DNA from 3 places in the Streptomyces sp. NPDC001941 genome. Region 2 is predicted to be linked to each of the others. Evidence: riboswitches for the same ligand, from Rfam matches in the RefSeq annotation. Region 2 holds a riboswitch; each other region holds the start of a gene.
What was found. A riboswitch is a leader RNA that binds a small molecule or an ion and turns the genes downstream of it on or off. The one in region 2 is predicted to bind cobalamin.
Positions count from the first base shown of each region.

Region 1: it holds a riboswitch for cobalamin, as region 2 does, so the genes downstream of both, ABT160_RS34125 (ribonucleoside triphosphate reductase) here and ABT160_RS07155 (ribonucleoside-diphosphate reductase subunit alpha) in region 2, are expected to answer to the same signal.
Region 3: it holds a riboswitch for cobalamin, as region 2 does, so the genes downstream of both, ABT160_RS14380 (energy-coupling factor ABC transporter permease) here and ABT160_RS07155 (ribonucleoside-diphosphate reductase subunit alpha) in region 2, are expected to answer to the same signal.

Region 1 is NZ_JBEOYE010000070.1:32,865-40,021, reverse strand. Features, by position in the region: gene ABT160_RS34150 (serine hydrolase domain-containing protein) at 1-57, opposite strand, end outside; gene ABT160_RS34145 (carboxymuconolactone decarboxylase family protein) at 195-665, opposite strand; gene ABT160_RS34140 (flavoprotein) at 754-1,332, opposite strand; gene ABT160_RS34135 (GNAT family N-acetyltransferase) at 1,473-2,006, shown strand; gene ABT160_RS34130 (anaerobic ribonucleoside-triphosphate reductase activating protein) at 2,032-2,622, opposite strand; gene ABT160_RS34125 (ribonucleoside triphosphate reductase) at 2,619-4,406, opposite strand; cobalamin riboswitch at 4,453-4,602, opposite strand; gene ABT160_RS34120 (serine hydrolase domain-containing protein) at 4,773-6,152, opposite strand; gene ABT160_RS34115 (GNAT family N-acetyltransferase) at 6,321-7,157, shown strand, end outside.
Region 2 is NZ_JBEOYE010000005.1:202,781-209,937, reverse strand. Features, by position in the region: gene ABT160_RS07170 (GntR family transcriptional regulator) at 1-368, shown strand, start outside; gene ABT160_RS07165 (DUF3311 domain-containing protein) at 512-757, shown strand; gene mctP (monocarboxylate uptake permease MctP) at 754-2,379, shown strand; cobalamin riboswitch at 2,471-2,594, shown strand; gene ABT160_RS07155 (ribonucleoside-diphosphate reductase subunit alpha) at 2,724-5,087, shown strand; gene ABT160_RS07150 (ribonucleotide-diphosphate reductase subunit beta) at 5,078-6,103, shown strand; gene def (peptide deformylase) at 6,160-6,810, opposite strand; gene ABT160_RS07140 (tetratricopeptide repeat protein) at 6,870-7,157, opposite strand, start outside.
Region 3 is NZ_JBEOYE010000016.1:63,508-70,664, forward strand. Features, by position in the region: gene ABT160_RS14365 (energy-coupling factor ABC transporter ATP-binding protein) at 11-868, opposite strand; gene cbiQ (cobalt ECF transporter T component CbiQ) at 868-1,626, opposite strand; gene ABT160_RS14375 (energy-coupling factor ABC transporter substrate-binding protein) at 1,626-2,003, opposite strand; gene ABT160_RS14380 (energy-coupling factor ABC transporter permease) at 2,000-2,710, opposite strand; cobalamin riboswitch at 2,741-2,940, opposite strand; gene ABT160_RS14385 (PTS-dependent dihydroxyacetone kinase phosphotransferase subunit DhaM) at 3,006-3,407, opposite strand; gene dhaL (dihydroxyacetone kinase subunit DhaL) at 3,404-4,009, opposite strand; gene dhaK (dihydroxyacetone kinase subunit DhaK) at 4,075-5,067, opposite strand; gene mtnB (methylthioribulose 1-phosphate dehydratase) at 5,245-5,919, shown strand; gene ABT160_RS14405 (zinc metalloprotease) at 5,916-6,863, opposite strand; gene ABT160_RS14410 (hypothetical protein) at 7,074-7,157, shown strand, end outside.

The sequences.
Region 1 (7,157 bases), on a different contig from region 2:
GAACGCGTCGGCGACGGGGGCGAACAACTCATCGTAATTGCCCTGGATTTCGGCCATACCCGCCAACGTATCCCGCCCCGGCCCGGGCGGCCACCGGATTACGGGCCGGCGCCCCGCACCTCCGCGCGGGTCCGGGAACATCCCCCGAGCTCCCGGCCCGCACGGCGCCGCGGTGCGGCCAACTGGCCTCCGGATCAGCCGAACTGGCCCGGCTGGTAGTCGCCCGCCGGGTTGCGCAGCAGGACGTTGAGGCGGTTGTACGCGTTGATCGTGGCGATCAGGGCCACCAGGGCGAGGAGTTGCTCCTCGTCGTAGTGCTTGGCCGCACCCTCCCAGACGTCGTCCGGGACGCCCGCGCCGTCGGCCAGGCGGGTGCCCGCCTCGGTCAGCTCCAGGGCGGCGCGCTCGGCCTCGGTGAAGACGGTCGCCTCGCGCCAGGCGGCGACGAGGGCGAGGCGCACCGGCGTCTCGCCCGCGGCGGCGGCGTCCTTGGTGTGCATGTCCAGGCAGAAGCCGCAGCCGTTGATCTGGCTGGCCCGGATCTTCACCAGCTCCTGGACGGCGGCGGGCAGGGCGGTGTCGGCGACGGCCTTGCCGGCCGCGTTGAAGTGCTTGATCAGCTTCGGGCCGAGGGGGTTGGCGAAGGCGTTGATGCGGGGTTCCACGGCGGTCTCCTCCGGTGGTGTCGGCTGGTTACACCCCTATGACGGATCGCCTCACGGGGTTGTGACACGCTCCGGTGTGACCCCCGTCTCACGCCCTTCGGGACAGCTCCGCGAACCGCGGGTCCAGGAGTTCCAGGACCTCCTCCCACCGGAACGGGTCGCCCTTGCCGATCAGGACGCCCATGGCCGACAGGCGCTCCAGGCTCTCGCGGTAGGCGGGGTGGCGGGCCAGGTCGGCGTTGACGCGGGGCAGCACGGCGGTGGGCACGCCCTGACCGTACGCCTCGCAGAGGGTGGCCACCGCCAGGGTGTCGGCGAGGCCCGCCGCCCACTTGTTGACCGTGTTGAAGGTGGCCGGTGCGACCGCGATCGCGTCGGGCGGCGGGAGCGGGCGCGGGTCGCCGGGGCGGCGCCACGCCGAGCGGACGGGATAGCCGGTGCGGGCGGTGACGTCCTGCTCGTCGATGAAGGCCAGGCCGTTGGGCGTGGCGATCACGCCGACGTCCCAGCCACGCTCCCGGGCGGCGGTGATCAGGGCGGCGACGTCGACGGCGACTCCGGCCGCGCACACCACCACGTACAGGAAGGGCCGCCCGCGCCCGTGAGGCTCCTGAGGGAAGGGCTGCCCGCTGTCGTGGGGAAAGGGCTGCCCGTTCTCGTCGCTCATCGTCCAGCTCCCGTCGCGTCCGCGTGCCCGCTCCTGCCCGGAAGACCGGATGACCGGTGCGTTCCCTGGTCGGGATCCTAGGGCCTTCGTTCGGATCGGGCCGGGCGGCCGCGCTCCCCGCCCCGTGCGACGATCGGTGGGTGAGTGAACCGAACGACCTCGACTTCCGCCGTGCCGACGCCGCTGACCTGGGGTTCCTGGTCGAGTTGCGGGACGGCGCCGCGCGCTGGATGGCGGAGCGGGGCATCACCGGACAGTGGCAGCCCGGGGAGCTGGGCGAGGACCACTTCCGGCGGGTGCTCGGGCACGGCGAGATCTGGATCGCCCGGGACGGCTCCCGGGCGGTCGGCGCGTGGGAGCTGTGGTGGAGCGACGAGGCCGCCTGGGGCGCGCGCCCACCGGTGGCCGGCTACGTGCACCGGCTGATGGTGGACCGGCGCACCGCCCGGCCCGGCACCGGAAGCGCCCTGCTGCGGGCCGCCGAGGAACGGGTGGCGCGGGCCGGGCGCGAACTGGTGCGCCTGGACTGCCTCGCGGACAACGAGCGGCTCAACTCCTACTACCTGCGCGCCGGTTACCGGGCGGTGGGCACGATGGAGGGCAAGCCGCAGCCCGGCGGCGTGCGCAAGTCGTACACGCTGATGGAGAAGCGGGTGCTTCCGGAAGGGAGTTGAGCCCGGTCGGGGCTCCCCCTGGGCCTCAGACCGCCCGCGCCGTCTTCAGTACGTGTCCGCGCACGCCCTGCCGCTCGGTCCAGGACCGCAGGGCGGTGACCCCGGCCGCGTCGAGCAGGTCCGGGTCGACGGTGGTGCGGACCTCGTGCGGCACCCCCGAGTCGAGCAGCAGCCGGAGCGAACGGGCCGCCGGGAACGCGCTGTTGGGGGTCGCGGTCACCTTCTCGTACGCCTCCGGGTGCGCCTTCACGTCAAAGCCGACCCAGTCGAGCAGCCCCTCCCCCAGGAGCTGCCCGAACCGGCGGGGGTAGGCGCCGCCGGTGTGCAGGCCCACGGCGAAGCCGAGGGCACGCGCCTGGCGCACGGCGTCGGCGAGCCCGGCCTGGAGGAGGGGTTCGCCGCCGGAGAAGACGACGCCGTCCAACAGGCCCCGGCGCCGGGCCAGATGGACCGTCACGGCGCCCCAGGACACGGCGGCGGGCACGCGCGGGTCGAGGAGTTCCGGGTTGTGGCAGTAGCCGCAGCGCCACGGGCAACCCTGGCAGAACACGGTGGCGACCAGGCGGCCCGGCCAGTCGCAGGTGGACAGCCGGGCCCAGCCGCCGATCCGGATCACGCGGGCGCTCCGGCCCGCTCCAGGAACGGCACGCGCTCCTCGTGCTCGCCGCGCTTGCCGATGTTGAAGGAGGACACCGGCCGGTGGTAGCCCATCACCCGCGTCCACACCTCGCACGGGGAGCCGCAGGTGGGGCAGTGGGGGTGCTCGCCCGCCAGGTAGCCGTGGTCGGCGCAGATGGAGAACGTGGGGGTGACCGTGAGGTAGGGCAGCGAGAAGCGCTCCAGGGAGCGTCGCACCAGCTCGCGGCAGGCCTCGGCGCTGGAGACGCGCTCGGAGAGGTAGAGGTGCAGCACGGTGCCGCCGGTGTACTTGCCCTGGAGTTCGTCCTGGCGCTCCAGCGCCTCGAACGGGTCGTCGGTCCAACCGACGGGCAGCTGGCTGGAGTTGGTGTAGTAGGGGTTGGCGTCGGTGCCGGCCTGGAGGATGCCGGGGTGGCGGCGGCGGTCCTCCTTGGCGAACCGGTAGGTGGTGCCCTCGGCGGGGGTGGCCTCCAGGTTGTAGAGGTGGCCGGTGCGCTCCTGGAACTCGACCATGCGGGCGCGGACGTGGTCGAGGAGGCGGACGGTGAGCGCGTGGCCCTCGTCGGTGGTGAGGTCGTGGGCGTCGCCGGTGAAGTTGCGGACCATCTCGTTGACGCCGTTGACGCCGATGGTGGAGAAGTGGTTGCGCAGGGTCCCCAGGTAGCGCTTGGTGTACGGGTAGAGGCCGTCGTCGATGAGGTCCTGGACCTTGACGCGCTTGATCTCCAGGCTCTCCACGGCGAGTTCGAGGAGCCGGTCGAGGGCGGCGAGGAGGGCGGGCTCGTCGCCCGGGTGCAGATGGCCCAGGCGGGCGCAGTTGACGGTGACGACGCCGAGCGATCCGGTCTGCTCGGCGCTGCCGAACAGTCCGTTGCCGCGCTTGAGCAGTTCGGTGAGGTCCAGCTGCAGGCGGCAGCACATCGAGCGGATCATGCCGGGGCTGAGCTCGGAGTTGATGAAGTTCTGGAAGTACGGCAGGCCGTACTTGGCGGTCATCTCGAACAGCCGCCGCGCGTTGTCGCTCTCCCACGGGAAGTCGCGGGTGATGTTGTAGGTGGGGATGGGGAAGGTGAAGACGCGGCCCCGGGCGTCGCCGCGGGTCATCACCTCGATGTAGGCGCGGTTGATCAGGTCCATCTCGGCCTGGAGCTCGCCGTAGGTGAAGTCCGCCTCCTCGCCGCCGATGACGGGGACCTGTGCGCGCAGGTCCTCGGGGCAGGTCCAGTCGAAGGTGAGGTTGGTGAACGGGGTCTGGGTGCCCCAGCGGGAGGGCACGTTGAGGTTGTGCACCATCTCCTGCACGCACTGGTGGACCTGTGCGTACGTCATGGCGTCCTTGCGGACGAACGGCGCCATGTAGGTGTCGAAGGAGCTGAACGCCTGGGCGCCGGCCCACTCGTTCTGCAGGGTGCCGAGGAAGTTGACGATCTGTCCGGCGGCGGAGGCGAAGTGCCTGGGCGGCGCGGAGTCGATCTGGCCGGGGACTCCGTTGAAGCCCTCGGTGAGCAGGGTGCGCAGGGACCAGCCCGCGCAGTAGCCGGAGAGCATGTCCAGGTCGTGGATGTGCAGGTCGCCCTCGCGGTGGGCGCGGCCGACGGCGGGCGGGTAGACCTCGTCGAGCCAGTAGTTGGCGATCATCTTGCCCGCCGAGTTGAGGACGAGGCCGCCGAGCGAGTAGCCCTGGTTGGCGTTGGCGTTCACCCGCCAGTCGGTGCGGTCCAGGTACTCGGTCACCGCTGCCACGGCGTCGATCTTGGTCACGTCGGCCCTCCCACGAGGCGTCCGGGGTGTGTCCTCCCCGGAGGTGTACGCGGGGAGGGCGTCGGCAGGTATCGGACTCGGGCCGCGGGTGCGGCCCCTACCGTTGCGGGGCAGTCCCGGCATCCGACCGGGTTCCCTGTTGCCTCGTCGGGGCGCTGCGCGCGCCGCCCGACGAACCGACGCCCGTCACACTACATCTGGTGCCATGTCCGACATGCCGACCGAAGATGTTGTGTGACTTCGGTCCATCAGGTCGGGACTTAGGGCCGGGACCAGGGTCAGTCGTCGGGCTCGGTCGCGCCGTCGGGCTCGGTCCCGTCGCGCGGTACGGTCCCGTCGCGCGGTACGGTCCCGTCGCCCGGGCGGTCAGCTCGTACGGGTGAAGAGGCGCCCCGCCAGGTCGACCCCGGTCACCCGCCCCGCCGCGTCCCGGGTGAAGAACCCCCGCTGCCCCTTCAGCCCGCCCTCGGTGATCACGTACTCGTCCCCCGCCTCGTCGCCGCCGCCCTCGGCGGGCAGGAAGCCCATCGGCTCGGCCGCGTAGTCCGGCGGCATCTCGGCGTCGGAGGCGGAGCGGACCTCGGGCTTGATGCCCACGGCGAGGGTGAGGCGCGCGCCGTCGGTGGCGATGTCGAGGTTCATCACGTCGTTCTGGTAGCGCCCGGCGACCTCGCGGGAGCGCGCGTCGTCGTACGCGACGGGCTCGGGGTCGCGCTCGACCAAGCCCAGGTAGTGCTCCAGGGCCCAGCGGACCACGGACTGGTTGAACGGGTAGCCCTCGGGGCCCGCGTTGGACAGGGACACCACCGCGAAGTTCCGCTCGGGAACGATCAGGAGTTCGGCGAACTGACCGTTGCCGGAGCCTCCGTGACTGATCGTCAGGACACCGTCGATCCACTTGAGGAACCAGCAGATGCCGAAGCCGTCGCCGAGGGTGCTGGCCCGCAGTTCCACGGTCTGCTCCCGCATGGCGCGCACCGACTCGGCGGGCAGGACTCCCTCGCCGTCGGCGAGGTGGAACTCGGCCCAGCTCAGCAGGTCCTCGACGGTGGAGATGCCACCGCCACCGGGGTTGTTGGCGCGCGAGGTGCCCCGGAAGGCCTTCCACGGGGTGGCCGCCCGCAGCCTCCCCTCCTCGTCCCGGACGTGCCCGACGGCGTACTTGCGGGTGATGACGTCGTCGAGGTCGAAGAAGGTGCTGCTCAGACCGGCGGGTTCCAGGACGAGCGAGGTCACGGCCCGCTCGTAGGGCAGGCCGGTCACGTTCTCGATGACGCGGCCCGCGAGGTTGTAGCCGGCCTGGCTGTAGGAGGCGCGCTCACCGGGGGCGGCGATGACCTCCAGGCGGTCCATCTGCTCGACGAACCCGGCGAGGGTCTCGTTGTCCTCGTCGGGGATCAGGTTCCAGTCGAGTCCCCCGGTGTGGTTGAGCAGCTGCAGGACGGTGATGCGGTCGGCGGCCTTCTCGTCGGCCAGCTTGAGGTCGGGGACGTAGCGGCGCACCGGGGCGCCGAGGTCGACCCTGCCCTCGGCGGCGAGGCGCACCAGGGCGGTGGCGGTGAAGGGCTTGGTGGTGGAGGCGACGGGGAAGAGCGTGCGCTCGTCCATGGGCAGCCCGTCCACCAGGGCGGTCGTGCCGTGCGAGGCGTACACCCGCTGCCCGTCGACGAGTACGCCGACCGCCGCTCCCGGCAGGCCGAACTCCTCGGCCGCCGCCTTCACGAAGTCCCGCAGCTCCTGCGCCATGACGTTCCCCTCTCGTCCCGAATCCTTGAGAAAACCGTGGGGGCCAGGACCCCCGAGCACTTGAACTAAGTGCAAGACAGAAGTTACGGCATCACTTGAACTAAGTGCAAGCATCGGGCGCCCATGGGATGCGGATCGGCGTACGGCTCAAGGCCTAGGGTCGAGGCCATGGCAACCCCTGAACTCGGCGGCGGCCCCGCCGGCACCCTCTTCTGCGGCCTGGAGCTCGCCGCCCGCATCGAGCGCGCGGAGACCGGGCTGATCACCGCGGGCGCCCGCGCCGCACTGGCCCGGCTGGGCCCGGACGCGGGATTCGTCACTCCGCTCGCGGGCGGCGCCGCCTGCCGCGCGGACGAGCACTCCCCGCTGAACAAGGTGGTCGGACTCGGCTTCGCCGGAGCGCCCTCCGAAGCGGAACTCGACGCGGTGGAACGGCGGTTCGCCGCGCTCGGCACCCCGGTCCAGGTGGAGCTCGCGCACGTCGCGGACCCGGCCGTGGGCGAGTTGCTGACCGGCCGCGGCTACCGCCTGGCCGGCTTCGAGAACCTCCTGGGCCGCGAGGTCACCGCACGGGACCGCGCGGCGACCGTCCCGGACGTCGAGGTCGGCGAGTCCGGGGACGAGGAGTTCGAGGCGTGGCTGGACACCGTGGTGGACGGGTTCGCGCACCCGGACACCCAGGGCGTCGCCTCGCACGAGGAGTTCCCCCGCGACGTGGTGGAGACCTCGGTGCGCGACATGAGCGCCGCCGCCGGGATGCGCCGCTACCTGGCGCGGGTCGACGGCGTGGTGGCCGGCGCGGCGAGCATGCGGGTGGTCGACGGCCTGGCGCAGCTGACCGGGGCGGCGACCCTGCCCGCGTACCGCCGGCGCGGCGTCCAGGCCGCACTCCTGACGGCCCGTCTGGACCGGGCGGCCGAGGAGAGGGCGGACCTGGCGGTCATCACGACGCAGCCGGCCTCCACGTCCCAGCACAACGCCCAGCGGCGCGGGTTCTCGCTGCTC
Region 2 (7,157 bases):
CCGGCGGGCGCGTGCTGCGCATCGAGCGGCTGCGGCTGGCCAGCGGCGAGCCGATGGCCATCGAGACCACCCACCTGTCGGCCAAGCGCTTCCCCGCGCTGCGCCGCTCGCTGGTCAAGTACACGTCCCTCTACACCGCCCTCGCCGAGGTGTACGACGTGCACCTGGCCGAGGCCGAGGAGACCATCGAGACGTCCCTGGCCACCCCGCGCGAGGCCGGCCTGCTCGGTACGGACGTGGGCCTGCCGATGCTGATGCTCTCCCGGCACTCGCTGGACGCCCAGGGCGAGCCGGTGGAGTGGGTGCGCTCGGTGTACCGCGGCGACCGCTACAAGTTCGTCGCGCGCCTGCGCCGCCCCACCGACTGATCCTTCCGGTTGCTCCCGGTTCATCACCCTGCGGAGTGCCGCGTGTCCCGTCCGTTATGCGGACGGGGGTTCCATGGAGCGGACCCGTCCCCTAGATTTCCCGCACATTACGCAGGTGATCAGCGAGGGGACGGAGTCACCGCATGCCACAGGAGAAACAACCGACCGTCACACCACTGAGGGTGGTGGTGGGGCTCTGCCTGGTCGCGCCGTTCGTCGCGATGCTCTGGGTCGGCAGTTACGCGAAGACGGACCCGGCCTTCATCGGGATCCCGTTCTTCTACTGGTACCAGATGCTCTGGGTGCTGGTCTCGACCGTGCTCACGATGGTCGCCTACCAGCTGTGGAAGCGTGACCAGCGCGCCCGTCAGGGAGGTGCGTCGCGGTGAAGGACGGCGTGAACGGCGTGGCACTCGCCGTCTTCATCTTCTTCTTCCTGGCCGTCACGGTCATGGGCTTCCTGGCCGCGCGCTGGCGCAAGGCCGAGAACGAGAGCCTCGACGAGTGGGGCCTGGGCGGCCGGTCCTTCGGCACCTGGGTCACCTGGTTCCTGCTGGGCGGCGACCTCTACACCGCGTACACCTTCGTCGCCGTCCCGGCGGCGATCTACGCGGCGGGCGCGGCGGGCTTCTTCGCCGTCCCGTACACCATCCTGGTCTACCCGCTGATCTTCACCTTCCTGCCCCGGCTCTGGTCTGTGTCGCACAAGCACGGGTACGTGACCACCTCGGACTTCGTGCGCGGGCGCTTCGGCTCCAAGGGCCTGTCCCTGGCCGTCGCGGTCACCGGCATCCTCGCCACCATGCCCTACATCGCGCTCCAGCTGGTCGGCATCCAGGCCGTCCTGGACGTGATGGGCGTCGGCGGCGGCGAGGACACCAACTGGTTCGTCAAGGACCTGCCGCTGCTCATCGCCTTCGGCGTCCTCGCGGCCTACACCTACTCCTCGGGCCTGCGCGCCCCGGCGCTGATCGCGTTCGTCAAGGACACGCTGATCTACATCGTGATCGCGGTCGCGATCATCTACATCCCGATCAAGCTCGGCGGCTTCGACGACATCTTCGCCAAGGCGGGCGAGGCGTTCGCCCAGACCAACCCGGCCACCGGCAAGCCGCGCGGCGCGCTGGCACCCGGCGAGGCGGGCCAGTGGACGTACGCCACGCTGGCGCTCGGCTCGGCGCTCGCGCTCTTCATGTACCCGCACTCGATCACCGCGACCCTGTCCTCGCGCAGCCGCGAGGTCATCCGGCGCAACACCACGATCCTGCCGCTGTACTCGCTGATGCTGGGCCTGCTGGCGCTGCTGGGGTTCATGGCGATCGCGGCCGGGATCAAGGTGCAGAACGGCCAGCTGGCGATCCCGCAGCTGTTCGAGACGATGTTCCCCGACTGGTTCGCGGGCGTGGCCTTCGCCGCCATCGGCATCGGCGCGCTGGTCCCGGCGGCCATCATGTCCATCGCCGCGGCCAACCTCTTCACCCGCAACATCTACAAGGACTTCATCAGGCCCGACGCCACCCCGGCCCAGGAGACCAAGGTCTCCAAGCTGGTCTCGCTGCTCGTGAAGGTCGGCGCCCTGGTCTTCGTCCTCACCATGGACAAGACCGTCGCCATCAACTTCCAGCTGCTCGGCGGCATCTGGATCCTGCAGACCTTCCCGGCCCTGGTCGGCGGCCTGTTCACCCGCTGGTTCCACCGCTGGGCGCTGCTCGCCGGCTGGGCCGTCGGCATGGTCTACGGCACGCTCGCCGCGTACGGCGTGGCCTCCCCCACCCAGAAGCACTTCGGCGGCTCCTCCGCCGAGATCCCCGGCATCGGCGAGATCGGCTACATCGGCCTCACCGCCTTCGTGCTCAACGTGGTGGTCACCGTCGTCCTCACCTTCGTCCTGAAGGCCGCCAAGGCCCCCGAGGGCGTCGACGAGACCTCCCCGGAGGACTACACGGCGGACGCCGGAGACCCCGGCGTGCAGACCGAACTGCCCCCGGCCACGGCGGGCTCCTCGCACTGACGAACGACGGCGGACGAACCGTTCGCGTAGTCGCGCGCTGACGGCGCGACACAACATATGGGGGGTGCCGCAGACGGCGCCCCCCACATGTATGCTCGTGCTCGCTGTCGCCGCAGGGGAATCCGGTTCGAATCCGGAACTGTCCCGCAACGGTGTGTCCCGTACCCATTTGTACGACGACGAGTCCGAGGACCTGCCGGCAGCGCACCCGGTCCGACCGGCCCGGGTGCCGACGACGTCCGGGCCTCGCGGAGTGGGCCGGTGGACGCGGCGCACGGCCCTGCCCTCGCACGCGTACGCCACCCCCCGCGCCGGCCCCGAGCCGAGCGAGGGAGAGCCCCCACGTGACCATCGCGCCCGCCGATCCGGCTTCAGAGATCGCCGCCGCCGACGCCGACGCCCCCGGCACGGCGCTGCTGCGCACCCTGACCGAACTCACCGCGGACCTCCCCGACGCCGACCCCGGCCGCGTCGCCGCCGCCGCGCTGCGCGGCCGCAGCGCCCGCGCCGACGAGGCGGAGCTGCGCGAGCTCGCGACCGAGGCCGCCGCGGGCCTGATCTCCGAGGACCCGGCCTACTCCAGGCTCGCCGCCCGGCTGCTCACCCGCACCATCGCCGAGGAGGCCGCGACCCAGGGCTCGACCGGCTTCACCGCCTCCGTCGAGGTCGGCCACCGCGAGGGCCTGATCGCGGACCGCACCGCCGACTTCGTCCGGCTGCACTCGGCCCGGCTGGACGCGCTGGTCGACCGCGCCGCCGACGACCGCTTCGGCTACTTCGGCCTGCGCACCCTGTACTCGCGCTACCTGCTGCGCCACCCGATCACCCGCAAGGTCATCGAGACCCCGCAGCACTTCATGCTCCGGGTGGCCTGCGGCCTGGCCGAGAACGAGACCACCCGCGCCGTGGACGAGGTCTCCGCGCTCTACGGCCTGATGAGCCGCCTGGACTACCTGCCGTCCTCCCCCACGCTCTTCAACTCCGGCACCCGCCACCCGCAGATGTCGTCCTGCTACCTGCTCGACTCGCCGCTGGACGAGCTGGACTCCATCTACGACCGCTACCACCAGGTGGCGCGCCTGTCGAAGCACGCCGGCGGCATCGGCCTCTCCTACTCCCGCATCCGTGCCCGCGGCTCGCTCATCCGCGGCACCAACGGCCACTCCAACGGCATCGTGCCGTTCCTGAAGACGCTGGACGCCTCGGTCGCCGCGGTGAACCAGGGCGGCCGCCGCAAGGGCGCCGCCGCCGTCTACCTGGAGACCTGGCACGCGGACATCGAGGAGTTCCTGGAGCTCCGCGACAACACGGGCGAGGACCAGCGCCGCACGCACAACCTCAACCTGGCGCACTGGGTGCCGGACGAGTTCATGCGCCGCGTCAACGCGGACGCCGACTGGTCGCTGTTCTCCCCCGCCGACGTGCCCGAGCTGGTGGACCTGTGGGGCGACGACTTCGACGCCGCCTACCGCGCCGCCGAGGCCAGGGGCCTGGCCCGCAAGACGATGCCCGCCCGTGAGCTGTACGGCCGCATGATGCGCACCCTGGCGCAGACCGGCCAGGGCTGGATGACCTTCAAGGACGCCTCCAACCGCACCGCCAACCAGACGGCGGAGCCGGGCACGGTCGTCCACTCCTCCAACCTGTGCACCGAGATCATCGAGGTCACCAACGACGACGAGACCGCCGTCTGCAACCTCGGCTCGGTCAACCTGGGCGCCTTCGTCAGCGGTGGCGACATCGACTGGGAGCGCCTGGACGAGACGGTCCGCACCGCCGTCACCTTCCTCGACCGGGTCGTCGACATCAACTTCTACCCGACCGAGCAGGCCGGCAACTCCAACGCCCGCTGGCGCCCGGTGGGCCTGGGCGCGATGGGCCTGCAGGACGTCTTCTTCCAGCTGAAGCTGCCGTTCGACTCCCCCGAGGCGCGCGCGCTCTCCACCCGCATCGCCGAGCGGATCATGCTGGCCGCCTACGAGGCCTCCGCCGACCTGGCCGAGCGCAACGGCCCGGTGCCGGCCTGGGAGAAGACCCGCGCCGCCCGCGGCGTGCTGCACCCCGACCACTACGACGTCGAGCTGAGCTGGCCCGAGCGCTGGGACGCCCTGCGCGCCCGGGTCGCGAAGACCGGCATGCGCAACTCGCTGCTGCTCGCCATCGCCCCGACCGCGACGATCGCCTCGATCGCGGGCGTGTACGAGTGCATCGAGCCGCAGGTCTCCAACCTGTTCAAGCGCGAGACGCTGTCCGGCGAGTTCCTCCAGGTCAACTCGTACCTGGTGCGCGAGCTCAAGGAGCTGGGCGTGTGGGACGCGCAGACGCGTGAGGCGCTGCGCGAGGCCAACGGCTCGGTGCAGGGCTTCAGCTGGGTCCCCGAGGACGTGCGCGCGCTCTACCGCACCGCGTGGGAGATCCCGCAGCGCGGTCTGATCGACATGGCGGCGGCCCGCACCCCGTTCCTCGACCAGTCGCAGTCGCTCAACCTGTTCCTGGAGACGCCCACCATCGGCAAGCTGTCGTCGATGTACGCGTACGCCTGGAAGCAGGGCCTGAAGACCACGTACTACCTGCGGTCGCGCCCGGCCACCAAGATCGCCCGGGCCGCCCGCGCCGCCGCTACCATCCCGGTCCAGCAGGCCACCCCCGACGCGGACGCGATCGCCTGCTCCCTGGAGAACCCCGAGTCCTGCGAGGCATGCCAGTAATGAGTTCCACCCGCAACACCAACCTGCTCGACCCGGGCTTCGAGCTGACCCTGCGTCCGATGCGCTACCCGGACTTCTACGAGCGCTACCGCGACGCGATCAAGAACACCTGGACCGTGGAGGAGGTCGACCTCCACTCCGACGTCGCCGACCTCGCCAAGCTCACCCCGGGCGAGCAGCACATGATCGGCCGTCTGGTCGCGTTCTTCGCGACCGGCGACTCGATCGTGGCGAACAACCTGGTGCTGACGCTGTACAAGCACATCAACTCCCCGGAGGCCCGGCTCTACCTGAGCCGCCAGCTCTTCGAGGAGGCCGTGCACGTCCAGTTCTACCTGACGCTGCTCGACACCTACCTGCCCGACCCGGAGGACCGCACCGCGGCCTTCGCGGCGGTGGAGAACATCCCCTCCATCCGCGAGAAGGCGCAGTTCTGCTTCAAGTGGATGGACTCGGTCGAGAAGATCGACCAGCTGGAGACGGCCGCCGACCGCCGCCGCTTCCTGCTGAACCTGATCTGCTTCGCGGCGTGCATCGAGGGGCTGTTCTTCTACGGCGCCTTCGCGTACGTGTACTGGTTCCGCAGCCGCGGCCTGCTGCACGGCCTGGCGACCGGCACCAACTGGGTGTTCCGCGACGAGACGATGCACATGAACTTCGCCTTCGAGGTCGTGGACACCGTCCGCAAGGAGGAGCCCGAGCTCTTCGACGACCAGCTGGAGCAGCAGGTCACGGACATGCTCAGGGAGGCCGTGGAGGCCGAGCTGCAGTTCGGCCGCGACCTGTGCGGCGACGGCCTGCCGGGCATGAACACCGAGTCGATGCGCGAGTACCTCCAGTGCGTCGCCGACCAGCGCCTGGTGCGCCTGGGCTTCGCCCCGGTGTACGGCTCGGAGAACCCGTTCTCGTTCATGGAGCTCCAGGGCGTCCAGGAACTGACCAACTTCTTCGAGCGCCGCCCGTCGGCCTACCAGGTGGCGGTCGAGGGCACGGTCGACCTGGACGAGGACTTCTAGCCGGTACGAGGAAGGGGCCCCGCTCTCCCGAGCGGGGCCCCTTCTCGTGCGCGAGGTCAGTCGTTCGGGACGACCGGGTACCTGGGCGTACCCTCCTCCATCTGCCGCAGCGCGTCCTTGCGCTCCCGCTTCGACAGCCGGTCGATGTACAGGCGCCCGTAGAGGTGGTCCGTCTCGTGCTGGAGGCAGCGGGCGAAGTACCCGGTGCCCCGCACCTTGATCGGGTTGCCCTTCTCGTCCTGCCCCGCCACCTCGGCGTAGTCCGGGCGGGCCAGCTCCGCGTAGGCGGTCGGCACCGACAGGCAGCCCTCGTTGGACTCGTCGAGCAGGCGGCGGTCGGCCGGCAGCTCCTGGAGCACCGGGTTGCAGACCACGCCCACGTGGCGCACGCCCTCGTCGTCCTGGCAGTCGTAGACGAAGACCTTCAGGTCCACGCCGATCTGGTTGGCCGCGAGCCCCACGCCCTGCGCGGTGCGCTGGCTGGCGAACATGTCGTCGACCAGGGCGGCCAGCTCGTCGCCGAACTCGGTGACGTCCTTGCACTCCCGGTGCAGCACGGGGTTGCCGACGACGGTGATCGGACGGGAGGTGCCGCGCTCGCGGAACGCGGTCTCGCGCTCCTCGGCGTCCCCGCTGTCGATGACGAAGCCCTCGTCGTCCACGGGGAGCACGCCGCCCCGCTCCTGCTCGGTGTCCTGCTGCGCCATGTCCGCCGTACGCCTTCCTGAATGCCGTGTCGTGTTCGCGTACAGACTACGGCCCCCGCTCAGCAGACCTCTTCGAGATCCCGCCACTCACGGCTGTCCGGGCTGTCCGCGACCCATCCGTCGAGCAGCCCGCGCACCAGGCCGGCCGGGGCGGCGATCCCGCACTCGCGCTCGGGCACCCACAGCTCGCCCGGCGAGCGGTGCCCCAGCGGCCCGGGGTGCCCCGGCTCGCTGTGGTCGTGCGGGTCCAGGTGCTCGCCCTCGCCCTCGGCGCTGGGCATCCGCGACTCCGAGCAGGCCCGGCACAGCAGCCGCACCGACGAGGACCAGTCCTCGGCGGCGAACCC
Region 3 (7,157 bases), on a different contig from region 2:
GCTGCCCGCCTCAGGCCCGCGCCCCCGCCGCCCAGCGCGCCAGCTCCTCCGGCGTGCGCGGCCCCGCCTCGCCCGCCGCGAGCAGCCCCCGCGCCCGCAGCGCCTCCTCCACCGCCAGGCCCCACGGCCGCCGCAGCCGCGCCGCCGCCAGCAGCCCGGCGTCCGCGAGCACCTCGGCCACCGGCCCGGTGCGCACCCCCGAGGGCCCCAGCACCGCCGCCTCGTCCGCCCAGCGCAGCGCCAGGTCCACGTCGTGCGTGGCCATCAGCACCGTGGTGCCCGAATCCCGCAGCCGCCCCAGCACCTCCAGGAGCCGCTCCTGCCCGTCCGGGTCGAGCCCGGCCGTCGGCTCGTCCAGGACCAGCAGGCCGGGGCGCATCGCCACCGCCCCCGCGATCGCCGCACGCTTGCGCTGCCCGTACGACAGCAGGTGCGTCGGCCGGTCCGCGAGCGCCGTGATGTCCAGCGCCGCCAGCGCCCCGGCCACCCGCTCCCGCACCTCCGCCTCGGGCACCCCCAGGTTCAGCGGCCCGAACGACACGTCCTGCGCCACCGACGCGGCGAACAGCTGGTCGTCCGGGTCCTGCACCACCAGCTGCACCGCGGTGCGCAGCCGGGTCAGCCCCTTGCGGTCGTACGTCACCTCGCGCCCCGCGCAGCGCAGCACCCCGCTCCCGCACCGCAGCCCGCCGCTGAGCAGCCGCAGCAGCGTCGTCTTGCCGCTGCCGTTGCGCCCGAGCAGCGCCGTCGACCGGCCCGCGGGCACCGCGAAGTCGACGCCGCTGAGCACGGCCGGTCCCTCCTCGTAGGCGAAGCCCGCCCCGACGAGTTCCACCACGGGGGGCGCGCCAGCCGTCTCGGCCGTCATCAGGGGGACCCTTCCAGTACGAGTTGCAGGACCAGGCTCAGGGCGACGACGCCCGCGAGCAGCGCGGCGCTCGCCGCGAGGAACCGGCGCGAGACCCGCGCCTCGGGCACCAGCACCCGCAGCGTCCCGTCGTAGCCGCGCCCGGCGAGCCCCGTCTGCAGGCGCTGGGCCCGGTCGAAGGCCCGGACGAACGCGGTGGCGGTGAGCCCGGCCAGCGAGCGCCAGGCCGCCGCCCGGGTGGTGGCCCCGAGCCGGGCGGCCTGCGCCTGGCGGATCCGCGCCACCGCGTCGAGCAGCAGGAACGAGATCCGGTACATCACCAGCGCCACGTCCACCACCGGCGCGGGCACCCCGGCGCGCACCAGCCGGGGCAGCACGTCCGAGACGGGCGTGGTGAACGCGAAGAGCAGCACCCCCAGCGAGGCCGCCGAGGTGCGCAGCAGCAGCTGGCCTGCGTGCGCCGGGCCGTCCGGGGCGAGCGTCACGAACCCGCCCGCCCCGCCGACCTGGAACAGCAGCGGCACCGCGCCGGTCACGCAGAAGCCCAGCGGCACCCGGAACGCCCGCCACAGCAGCCGGGGCGCCACCCCCGCCGGTCCGAGCAGCACCGCCAGGGTGGCCGCCGCGACCAGCGGGGCGCCGGGCCACGGCGGCAGGCAGACCGCGGCGAGCGTCAGGCCGAGCCCGAGGACGGCCTTCTCCAGCGGGTGGCGGCGGCGCCAGCGGTTGCCGTGCGCCGCCGCGTCGATCGGCAGCATCAGGAGGAAGCCGGGCTGCCGTCGGCCGCGGGACCGGCGACCTCGTGCCCCTCGCCGTCCGCCGGGCCGGCCAGCGCCCGCGCCTCGCCCTGGCGGCGGCCGCGCCGCAGCCCGAAGTAGTAGGCGAGGACGCCCGCGCCGAGCGCGGCCTGGAGGGCAAACAGCGCCGACTCGATCTCGCCGGACGGCGGTTCGTACAGCGGCGAGAACCAGGGCTCGTAGTCCGGCTCCAGCTCGGTGATGGCCGTCTCCGCCTGCGCGTCGGCGCCGGCGAACGGCTCCTCCTTGTGGTCGCCCAGGCCCAGCGCCAGCGGCAGCACCGCCAGCGCGGCCACGACCAGGAGCAGCAGCGTGTTGATCTTCGCGTTGCGGCTCACCGGGCCACCGCCTCGGGCTCGGCGGGAGCGCCCTTGCGGCCCGCACCGGTCAGCAGCACGCCGAGCCGGGTCAGTTCGCCCTTGCTCGACTGCACCAGCAGCCGCATCACCAGGACGGTGAGCAGGCCCTCGCTCACGGCCAGCGGGATCTGGGTGAGCGCGAAGATCGACCCGAACTTGCCCAGCGAGCCCAGGAAACCGCCGGCCGGGTCGGGGAACGCCAGCGCCAGCTGCACGCTGGTGACGCAGTACGTGGACAGGTCCGCGACGAACGCGCCGAAGAACACCGTCACCATCAGCGGCACGTCGAACCGCCGCAGCAGCCGGTACACGCCGTAGCCGGCCCAGGGCCCCACGATCGCCATCGAGAAGGCGTTGGCGCCCAGCGTGGTCAGCCCGCCGTGCGCCAGCAGCAGCGCCTGGAACAGCAGGGTCACCGTGCCGAGCACCGCCATGATCGGCGGCCGGAACAGGATCGCGCCGAGCCCCGTCCCGGTCGGGTGCGAACAACTACCCGTCACCGAGGGAATCTTGAGCGCGGAGAGGACGAAGGTGAAGGCGCCCGAGGCGCCGAGCAGCAGGGTGGACTCCGGGTTCGCCCGGACCTCGCGGGTCAGGTTCCGCACGCCGTGGACGACGAACGGCGCGGCGGCGGCGCCCCAGGCGGCCGCGTGCAACGGGGGCAGGTAGCCCTCGGCTATATGCATGGGTGAGTGAGACCTCTCCAGCACCTCGTGGATGGACAACGCGCCCTGGCCGGTCTCCTGGCTGACGGTGTTTCCGCCCGGCTCCGCCTTCCCAAACGCCCCGGGCGGTCACCCGGGGCGATCCAGTGGCTCCCCGCGAGGGGGGATGGAGCCGGACCTCCCGATCACAGTGGCGAGGGCCGCACCGGTACTCCACCGGTTTCCCGTACACCAAGGCCCTGTGACACTAGTGCTCCCACCAGGCACATCACAACCCGCGCCGCTCCGGGCGCGGGTCGTGACCGCGTCCCGGGCCTCACGCCTTGCGGTAGTCGTACGCCTCCGTCGCCGCCGCCCCGACCGCCGCCAGGTCCGCGCCCGCCGACGCCGCGACCACCGCCGCGACCGCGCCCTCCACCAGCGGCGCGTCCACCAGCCGGGTCGATCCGGGCAGTTCGTCCCCGTCGGCGAGCAGCGCCTTCACGGTGAGGACCGCGCTGCCCAGGTCCACCAGCACCGCCACCCCGGCGCCCCGGTCCACCTCGGCCGCGGCCCGCGCGATCAGCTCCGCGCTGGTGCCGAGCCCGCCGTCCGCGGTGCCGCCCGCCGCCGCCACGGGCACCTCCGCGGCGCCGCCCGCCAGACCCCTGGCCAGCTCCGCGACGGCCGTCGCGACGGCGGCGCTGTGCGAGACGAGGACGATGCCCACCGGGTTCACGCGGCCTCCCCGGCGGTCCCGGCCAGCGCGGCGAGGAGCAGCGCGGCGGAGGTGGCCCCCGGGTCCTGGTGCCCGACGCTGCGCTCGCCCAGGTAACTCGCCCTGCCCTTGCGGGCCCGCAGCGGCACGGTGTCCGCCGCGCCCCGCCCGGCCGCGCCGGCCGCCGCGGCGAACGACTCGCCCAGCGCCTCGGCCGCCGGACCCAGCGCGTCCAGCATCGTCTTGTCCCCGGGCGCGGCGCCGCCCAGCTGGGCCACCGCGGCCACCCCGGCGGCGAACGCGGCCGCCAGCGCGGTGCGGTCCACCTCGGCCGCCTCGCCCAGCTCCTTGCCGGTGCGGCGCAGCAGCGTCCCGTACAGCGGACCCGACGCACCGCCCACCGTCGAGATCAACTCCCGCCCGGCCAGGGTGAGCACGGCCCCGGGCGTCGCGGGCTCCTCCCGCGCGAGCACGTCCGCCACGGCGGCGAACCCGCGCCGCAGGTTGCTGCCGTGGTCGGCGTCGCCGATCGCCGAGTCGAGCTCGGTCAGCCGGTCGGCCTCCCGGTCCACCGACGCGGCGACGGCGGTCAGCCAGCGGCGGAAGAAGTCCGCGTCCAGCACTGTCACTTCGGGCACTCCCACGATCCGCTCCGTTCCCCGTCCCGTCTTCCCGTCTCTTCCCGCCCTCAGCAGCCCCACCGCAGCGCGGGCGTGCGCACCGGCGCGTCCCACAGCCGCAGCAGCTCCTCGTCCACCGCGCACAGCGTCACCGAGCAGCCCGCCATGTCCAGCGAGGTCACGTAGTTGCCGACGAGGGTACGGGCGACGGGCACCCCGCGCTCGGTCAGCACCCGCTGCACCTCGGCGTTGAACCCGTACAACTCCAGTAGCGGCGTGCCGCCCATGCCGTTCACCAGGGCCAGCACCGGGCCGTCCGGGCGCAGGTCGTCGAGGACCGCGTCCACGGCGAAGTCGGCGATCTCGCGGGAGGTCATCATGGCCCGCCGCTCCCGGCCGGGCTCGCCGTGGATGCCGATGCCCAGCTCCAGTTCGCCCGCGGGCAGGTCGAAGGTGGGGCTGCCCTTGGCGGGCGTGGTGCAGGCGCCGAGCGCCACGCCGAAGCTGCGGGTGCGCTCGTTGACCCGCCGGGCGACCGCCTCGACCCGCTCCAGCGGCGCGCCCTCCTCGGCCGCGGCGCCCGCCAGCTTCTCCACGAACAGGGTGCCGCCGGTGCCGCGCCGGCCCGCCGTGTACAGGCTGTCGGCCACCGCCACGTCGTCGTCCACCAGGACCCGGGCGACCCGGACGCCCTCGTCCTCGGCGAGTTCGGCCGCCATGTCGAAGTTCAGCACGTCCCCGGTGTAGTTCTTCACCACGAACAGCACCCCCGCGCCGCTGTCCACCGCCGCGGCGGCCCGCACCATCTGGTCGGGCACCGGCGAGGTGAACACCTCACCGGGGCAGGCGGCCGACAGCATGCCGGGACCCACGAACCCGCCGTGCAGCGGCTCGTGCCCGGACCCGCCCCCCGACACCAGGGCCACCTTCCCGGCCACCGGGGCGTCCCGGCGGACCACCACCCGGCGCTCCACGTCCACCGTCAGCTCGGGGTGCGCGGCGGCCATCCCGCGCAGCGCGTCCGCGACGACGGTCTCCGGCACGTTGATGAGCATCTTCACGGAGTACCTCCAGGTGAGTGACTGCCCGCCCCGCTCACCATAGTTCGTCCCCCCGCGATCCCCCCGCGTTCCCCGGGCGGGATCCGGCCCCGGGCGTCCCGGCGGGCCCTTCCGTGCTCTGGCCTGTCCGGCCCGCTTCCGGTACGAGTGGGACACCCATCCGGCAAAGGGGGACCCGTGCACCGTTCGACCCTGTCCTCGGGCATCCAACTGGCCCACGCCGCCAAGGCGTTGTACGAGCGCGGCTGGATGCCCGGCACCTCGGGCAACCTCTCGGTGCGGCTGCCCGAGCCCGGCGGCCTCGCGCTGATCACCGCGGGCGGCCGGGACAAGGGCGAGCTCACCGTCCAGGACATGGTCGAGATCAGCGTCGCCACCGGCGTCCTGGCCCGCCCGGCCCGGCTCGGCGCGTCCCCGGAGTCGGTGCTGCACGCCGCGCTGTACCGGACGACCACCGCGGGCGCGGTGATCCACGCCCACTGCCCGTACGCCACCGCCGCGGCCACCCTCACGGCGCGCGGCCGGAAGGCCGCCGAGCCCCGCCACCTGCGCCTGGAGCGCTTCGAGTTGCTCAAGGGCCTGGGCACCGGCGACCCGGACCGGGTCGACGTGCCGGTGCTCGCCAACCACGCCGACGTGGAGCGCGTCGCCGACGACGTCGAGGACCTGCTCGACACCGCCGACGACCCGCCCCCGGTCCTGCTCATCGCCGACCACGGGGCGCTGGCCTGGGGCGCGGACCTGGCCCGCGCCCGCGACCACCTCGAACGCCTGGAGTCCCTCTGCCAGTTGGCCCTGCTGACGCGCGGCGCCGGGCCCGCCCTCGACGGGCCCGCCACCGGTAGTGACTAGCGCTTGGCGAACGAGGACCGCGCCCCGTCCAGGGTCGCGTCCACGCGCGCCTTCTGGCCGCTCGTGAACATGAACATCGCCGCGTCGTCGGTGTAGTCCATGTAGTTCATGAACATGTCCCCGTTCGGCCCGTTGTTGCAGCTCAGCTTGGGGAAGGTGGGCTTGCCGCCGTTGGGCCCGCCCTGGTTGGGGGTGTCCGCGACGTGGTCCGTGCCGCTGCAGCCGGTGCCGTCGTCGCCCCAGATGTGGAACAGGTTCAGCCAGTGCCCGATCTCGTGGGTCGCGGTGCGGCCCCCGTCGAACGGCGCCGCCGCCGTGCCCGTGGTGCCGAACCCGGAGTGCAGGATCACCACGCCGTCGGTCTCCGCGGGCCCGCCGGGGAACTGCGCGTAGCCCAGCAGACCGCCGCCCAGCGGGCACACCCACATGTTGAGGTACCGGTCCGCGGGCCAGGCGTCGTGCCCGCCGGTCGCCGCGGACTTCACCGCGTCGTCCGCGCCGAAGCCCGCCGTCTGCGTCTCGGTCCTGGTGATCCCGCTCGTCGGCTGCCCGTCCGGGTCGGTCGAGGCCAGCTCGAACTCCACCAGGCAGTCGGCCACCCGGTCCTGCCAGACCGCGGGCACCTGCGACACGTCCGGGTTGAGCGCGCGGAAGTCCCGGTTGAGGACGTCGATCTGGCTGGCGACCTGGGCGTCGTCGACGTTCTGCTCGGCGGTGTTCCAGACGACGTGGACGACCACCGGGATGCGGATGACGCCAGTGCGCTCCGGCTCCTCCTGCCCGGTCTCGTACCGGAACGCCCGGTTCTCCACCGCGGCGCGTGCGGCTGAGTACCCGGAGACGGTGCTGAGCAGCCTGCGGTGGACCTCCATGGTCCCGCAGTCGCGCCTGGTGGGCGTCCCTGCGGATGCCGAACGGTCCTGGGGCTCCTGGGAATCGGGCACGCTGCGCCTCCTCGCTTCGCCGCGGAGTGCGGCCGTGGACGGTGAACGCGGGCCCGGTAGGGATACAGTAGTCGCCCGGCCCCGCGAACGTGACCCGTGTCACAGTATTCGGGGCAAGTGCCACGACGGATTCCGTATGGGACCGGCGCGTCCGGGTACCGGCACCCGTTTCGGCACGGGCCAGGAGAGGCCGGGAGAGGGAGGACGGGCATGGCGCAGGAGCGACCCGGGCTGCCCGAGGGGCTGTTCCGGCACTGGGTGCACTCGTTCGAGGAGGACACCGGGGACGTGCGC